Regions from separate parts of the Paenibacillus sp. UNC217MF genome, predicted to be linked through region 3. Evidence: riboswitches for the same ligand, from Rfam matches in the RefSeq annotation. Region 3 holds a riboswitch; each other region holds the start of a gene.
The links. A riboswitch is a leader RNA that binds a small molecule or an ion and turns the genes downstream of it on or off. The one in region 3 is predicted to bind cobalamin.
Positions count from the first base shown of each region.

Region 1 (2,273 bases), on a different contig from region 3:
ATGCGGCTCCAACAGAAGCCCCTGAAGATACCCCTAATGTATACGGATCTGCCAACGGGTTGCGCAGCACTCCTTGAAATGCAGTACCTGCGACCCCAAGCGCCGCCCCTACGAGCATTGCCAATAGAACTCGTGGGAAGCGTACCTTCATCATAATTTGCGCGGAAGCGTCATCCCATGTCACCGGTATGAACTGATCCAGCCCTGGAATATGATGAAGCAGAATTTGAGCAATTTCCCCCATTGGCATTTGTACAGAGCCTACAGCGAGGCATCCTACAACGGACAAAAGGAGAAGCGCAATACCCGCTCCTCCATACCAACCCATTTTATTCATCGATTTCTCCACGATGATTATTTTACCAAGTCCGGATGAATCGCCTTCGCAACTGCCTTCAATCCTTCAGCTACACGAGGTCCCGGACGGCTGATCAGGTTCTGATCCACACCGATTACTTGATTGTTCTTAATTGCATTAATGTTGTTCCAACCGCTGCGTCCACGAATAATTTCTTCCAAGGATTTGTTCGTCTCTTTGTCCACTACACCTTGCGTGAACATGATTACATCCGGATTGGATTTAATAATATTCTCTTCGTTAATTTGAATCCAGCCAGCTGAATCAGCCGCAACGTTCGTGCCGCCTGCCACTTCAATCAGTTCGTTCATGAACTCGCCGCTGCCTACTGTCCAGCCTGGGGAGAATTCAATATACACCTTTTTCTTCTCCGCACTTTGAACGGCCGACTTCACATCTTCACGCACTTGTTTCATGTTGTCAACAATCGTCTTCGCCTTAGCTTGCTGATCCGTAATTTGACCATACAATTCAATGTTCTTAATCACATCATCGTACGTTTTTGGCTCAACCTTGAATATTTTAATGCCCAGTTCACGGAACTTCTTCACGACGGGCTCCTTCATGGAGATACCTGTGAATACGATGTCCGGCTTAGCTTTAATGATTGCCTCTTCATTCGGCTTCGTAATGCCGCCCATTTTCTCTTTGGACTTCGCTGCCTCTGGATAGTCGTCAAAATCAGACACCCCAACGATTTGTGCATCCAATCCAAGCGCGAACAAGGACTCTGTCTCAGCTGGGGACACGGATATAATACGTTCTGGCGCTTTGTCGAATGTGAACTCCTCACCAGTCGCATCCTTAACAGTCAGTGGATACGTCGTTTTTAGATCATCCTGCTTCGGTTGTTCTGTAGCCCCATTGCCATTGGACTCTTGCTGTGCAGTATTATTCTCAGCAGGCTTAGCCGCATCTTTATTGCCGCAAGCCGCCAGTCCTACTGTAAGCATAAGCGCCAATAGCGCCGCTACCGATTTGTTCAGCCATTTGTTCATGTCAGAATCTCTCCCTCGCGTCATTCTTCCTAGTCTCTAACCATGTACTACCCGTGCAGGTGTAAAGCGGTTCCATCCTTCGCCATGCGAACGATAATGCACTGCAAGCTGCACTTGCCGTAAGAATGTATGTACATCCCCATTCGGTATCAGTTGTCAATGAGCACTTGCATATACCTGAGCTGTAAATCCTACTGTGACTGAATTTGTGATATACATTCGTGCTGTGCAATTGCATTGAACTGCAGTTTACCTTGTACAAACGAAGTGCTTGATGGGATGTGAAATCATTTCCAAATACAGCAAAAACCCCCGATCCTTCGATCCGGGGGAACACAAAGTCATCTATCGCAATATTCAACAGACACCTAGAAGCAGGAAGCAAGCAGCTGCGCTGCCATGTTGCCTGATGCATTACGCCAATGACGTGATCCTCTCCGCGAAGGATACAGCTCGTCCATCTTCAGGCAGGTTTCCTGACTTAGGAGAATACGTTGCAGCTCGCCTTCCCATCCATAGCGGTACATACAGCACACACTAATGAATCCGACAGTGGCATCATGAGCGCAACACTCCATTCACAGTGGCGGGACCGCGCCGGGTTTACACCGGCTTCCCTATTAACCTCGAATATGCATCGGCCATACAATACAACGGTGTCTCTTACCGAACAACGCGTATGGATCCGTACCGCATACATACCCAAGGACCTGAAGTATCACGATTATTCAATATGGAATACATTTCGTCATCCAAGTGCTAAACTCGATAATTGATTATAGGGGAAAAGCCCCTGCGTTGCAATAGATTACATCATTGCGCGTATCCAATGAACCTGCTTTGACACACAAACGTCATCATCTGCTGGGAAGCCGTTCTGCTCGCAAGAACTTCCATTTGCGGGCACATCGCTTCGC
Region 1 covers NZ_JMLT01000009.1:215,415-217,687, reverse strand. Annotated here, with positions in the region: gene BP95_RS0106645 (FecCD family ABC transporter permease) at 1-337, opposite strand, end outside; gene BP95_RS0106640 (ABC transporter substrate-binding protein) at 355-1,356, opposite strand; cobalamin riboswitch at 1,806-2,017, opposite strand; gene BP95_RS0106630 (histidine phosphatase family protein) at 2,214-2,273, opposite strand, start outside.
Region 1: linked by a shared signal. The riboswitch ahead of BP95_RS0106640 (ABC transporter substrate-binding protein) and the one ahead of BP95_RS32105 (DUF4430 domain-containing protein) in region 3 are both predicted to bind cobalamin.

Region 2 (2,273 bases), on a different contig from region 3:
CCATGGCTTGCAGGTGCGGCTATGGCCTTCAGCTCGGTATCCGTTGTACTGAATGCACTGCGGCTTCAACGCATCAAGCTGTAACCTGGCAGAATTTCTCGGTAGAGATCGTGATGTTCCTAAACAGAAGGTAGCATATAATTATATCGCCGAACGTATTATGCGGTAATGATGATGCGGATCATTGACGAACTGTCAACTTTGGTGTTAACAAAAGTGGCGGCCACATGGTATGATCAAATCGGATGAAAGGTATGATTAAGGAGGTCTGAACATGCAATTACGCGTTACAGCGAAGGCAGTCGAGCGTTTTTTGGCTGATTGGGGATTTACAGCAGGAGACTCAGTACGCATATTCGTCCGCTACAGCGGATTCAGTGCTTCAGGACCTTATTCATTCGGCATCATGAAAGACAGTCCGCAATATCCAGCAGTGACGGAAGTTGTGAACGGCATTACGTTCTTTATGGAGCAAAATGATGTATGGTTCTTGGATAATCGTGAATTGACGCTAGATGAGAAAGGTGAAGATATTGTCTTTCTGCATGAAGGAATGGTCATCTAGCGCATCAACCCGTAATCATCAATAGGCGAGCCGAGAGGCTCGCCTATTGTGCATGGATAGACGCTTAGTGAATTAGAGTTTAATGAAGATAATGTGACAGCTCCGGTATTTGTTTATTTTGGGTAGAGATGAGAAAAAATCCTTGTCATTCGTTCTGGTTAGATATATAATCGTTCTCAATTGGGGGAAGCGTGACTGCGACTTTCAATGCAATTGAATAGGAGGAAACAGGTGCTTTGGGTAACGTCGAAGCTTAATAGGGAAGCCGGTTGGAAATCCGGCGCGGTCCCGCCACTGTGACAGTTGAGGTATTGCGAGAGAGCCACTGGTCGTAATCGATCGGGAAGGCTGCAAAGGCCAATGAAGCTGAAGCCAGGAGACCTGCCTGTTTTGACAACACTGTTCGTACCTACGGGAGATAGGGAAGTGTTCGTAAGCATGGATATCGGTTTTCGATTCCTCTTAGCATGAGGGCAGTCTGCTAATGAGACGGAAGGATCGATCTATTCCACTATGACTTCATGGACGTTTACGAGACATTTCTGTTGTTGGACAGGAATGTCTTTTTTGCATATTGGGATGCAATGAAAATATCTGAAGTCTGAGTGATAAAGTCACATATGGTGGGGTAGAGCGCTCAACTGCAATCTTAATTCCGTGTTAAGCGATAGAAATTGTCCAATTATATCCCGTACGGCAAAATGACTCATGGAGAGGGGCAGTATGATGACAGTTCATTCAATCAAGACAAGCACAGCAGGTTACCCTCGGATCGGATACGACCGGGAATGGAAGAAGGCATTGGAGCAATATTGGGCTGGGAATAGTTCTGTTCAGCAGCTGGAAGAAGGATTGGCGCGCATCAATGATGTTCGGCTGAAGACGATGCAGGACGCTGGCATTGACCTAATTCCAGTAAATGATTACTCCTGGTATGATCATGTGCTTGATATGACGGCCACATTTGGATTGATTCCGTCACGGTTTGCATATGATGGTGGAGAAGTGAACGCAGATTTGCTGTTCGCCTTGGCTCGCGGAACACAGGATGCGGTAGCTTGCGAGATGACGAAGTGGTTCAATACGAACTATCACTACATTGTGCCGGAATGGGAAGGCAAGGCGCCGCAACTTACGGTCAATCGCCCGTTGCAAGCCTATCGCCAAGCGAAGCAGATTCATGGCATTGAAGGTAAGCCAGTCATCATCGGGCCATATACTTATGTCCGCTTTATTAAAGGGATTAAACCGGAAGAGCGCCTGAACGTTCTTCGCCAATTCGTAGGGGTATACGGACAGTTGCTTAGCGAGTTGGAGGGTGAAGGTGTGCAGGCTGTGCAATTGGATGAACCTGCATTCGTGCTGGAAATGCCAAGCGAGCATTGGGCTGCTGTGAAGGAAGTCTATGCCGAATTGCGTAAGGCAGCACCAAGTTTATCGTTATGGGTTCAGACCTACTTCGATGCGGTGTCCGACTACGAAGCGTTCGTGTCGCTTCCGGTGGATACGCTCGGATTAGACTTTGTTCATGATAGAGGGAGAAATGAAGCAGCGCTTCGTCAATTCGGATTCCCTGCGCAGAAGCAGCTTGCTGTCGGCATTATTGATGGCCGCAATATTTGGCGTACGGACTTGGCTGCAGCAGCAGCATGGCTCGAGTCTGTGGAAGAGATTGTACCGAAGGAACGCTGGATTATTCAGCCATCAT
Region 2 covers NZ_JMLT01000003.1:44,003-46,275, reverse strand. Annotated here, with positions in the region: gene BP95_RS0100270 (heavy metal translocating P-type ATPase) at 1-84, shown strand, start outside; gene BP95_RS0100265 (HesB/YadR/YfhF family protein) at 275-565, shown strand; cobalamin riboswitch at 778-968, shown strand; gene metE (5-methyltetrahydropteroyltriglutamate--homocysteine S-methyltransferase) at 1,292-2,273, shown strand, end outside.
Region 2: linked by a shared signal. The riboswitch ahead of metE (5-methyltetrahydropteroyltriglutamate--homocysteine S-methyltransferase) and the one ahead of BP95_RS32105 (DUF4430 domain-containing protein) in region 3 are both predicted to bind cobalamin.

Region 3 (2,273 bases):
TTGATCCGGTGGAAGTTTCACTTCCGCGAGGCGACTCCATACCGATTTTCCATGCTTGATATCGAGCAATGCAACAAGAGCCTGCTCGGTGGACATCCGGTTTGTAGCGTTATCCGTTACTTTCCATTTAAATGATCCACTATTTTGTTGAAAACGTGCATATGCATCAATAACTGTGTTGCCGGAATTTTGCCACTTTGCTGACAAGACATCATCGCCTGCAGCAACCAATCCCGATACGGATGTAGATAAGCTATTGGAATTATCTCCGGATCCCCATGTACCAACGGAATCAAACCCTCCGTTGTCCAATTGGCGGTTTTTCAACAATTCCTTAGCTCGTTCAATTGCCGCATCTACCGCGCTCTGTCCTTGGTATTGACCAAGTGCAAGCAGCGCCATACCAGTAATGTCAGTATCACCCGAGCTTCCAGTAGCTGACAGTCCATAACCTCCGTCAGCATATTGTGCTTTAAGCAGATAATCGAGTGCTTTTTGCTTGGATGCGGCATTCCATGATCCCATATCCTGACCAAGCTTTTCACCGGCGCTTAAGGCAATCATTGCCCAAATGTGTTTATTGACTCCACCGATAGCACCCGTTGCTGGATCTTGCTGAGCTGCCAGCTCCGCCCACAGATTCCGGTTCGTTTCCCAAGCGTGAGCCGGATTCTTTCCTAACGCAAGTAAGCCATAAATATATCGAATATGATCGGTGCCTCCTGCATTTGGACGAAGTCTTGGCTCTTTTGTTTCCCATTTAGGTAATCTCCAAGTCCCATCATGCAAATCTTGACCCGCGCTCCACAGAGCAACAAGCTCCCACCATGAATCACTTACAGCATCTTGATTAGAAGCATCATTATAATAATCTTTATAGTATTGAACTGTATGTTCAATCATGTTATTTAGTTGTGTATTACCCTGCCCACTAGCCGCTCTTATGACTTGTGGCTGTACAAGAGATAACAACAACACGATACTTAGTAATGCAGACAAGCTCTTCTTCAACATTCTGTTCGTAATCATCTTCAATGTCTGATCTCCTTAATATGTCGATATGAAGGCAATAAAAAAACACCTTTCCATGTTAGAAAGATGTTAGGTAACCACTTCGGTGCAGCTAAATACACTAGTAATCTCCTACTAGCAGCACGAATAAACATCCCCCTCCCATCCTCGTGAGAAATATAGAGCACTTATATGGCAGGTCTCCTGGCTTCGCATCATCGCTCGACAATCTACCTTCCCGTTAACTCAGTTAACAGTGGATAAAAGCCTTGATTGTCAGCTCTGCGTTACAGTGGCGGGACCGCGTCGAACTCGCATCGACTTCCCTATTAAGCTGCGCGTGCACAGCACCATATAAACTATTTCTATGTAATTGCGATAAGAATACGTGGTTTTATTGTAGCAAAATTTAGCATGACGGACAAAGAACTTTCTCATAGACAGCACGAAAAAAAGCGCCCTACCCATTGGTAGGTACGCCTTTTGTTGACTACAAAATGTTATTTAGCTCATAGCTGCCTGATCGGCACCAGCACCGCTTTCTTTCTTAATCTGCTTGCTGCGAAGCTGGCCACAAGCTGCATCAATGTCTGTACCATGCTCCAACCGTACACTGCAGCTAATGTCCTTTTTCTTCATGACATCATAGAAGCCACGAATCGACTCCTGCTCGCTGCGCTGATACTGGCTGTGCTCATCAACAGGGTTGTACGGAATCAGGTTCACATTGACCTCGTCCTGCATCTTCCACTCTTGAATCAGCTGCACCAACTCAAGTGCGTGCTCCTGCTGATCGTTCACGTCCTTCAGCAAAATATATTCCAGCGTCACCCGTTGGTTTGTCGTGTTGATGAAGTACCGAATCGCCTCCATCACCTTTGCAATCGGAATGGCGCGGTTAATCTTCATAATGCGCGTGCGAAGCTCATCATTCGGCGCATGCAAGGACAGGGCCAAGTTCACCCGCAGATTAATATCTGCGAAGTCTTTAATCTTATTCGCCAATCCGCTCGTCGATACCGTAATTCGTCTCGCTCCAATTGCCAGACCTTTATGGTCGGTAACAACCCGCAAGAAGTCTACGATATTCTCAAAGTTATCGAATGGCTCTCCGATACCCATTACGACGATATGGCTGACCAGATCACCCTCACCCACTGCATCCAAATGGTGCTGAACCTTCATAATCTGCTCCACAATCTCGCCGCTCGACAAGTCGCGGCTCTTCGCCAGCAGTCCGCTCGCACAGAAGCTGCAGCCGA
Region 3 covers NZ_KK366028.1:184,768-187,040, reverse strand. Annotated here, with positions in the region: gene BP95_RS32105 (DUF4430 domain-containing protein) at 1-1,029, opposite strand, end outside; cobalamin riboswitch at 1,189-1,381, opposite strand; gene rlmN (dual-specificity RNA methyltransferase RlmN) at 1,516-2,273, opposite strand, start outside.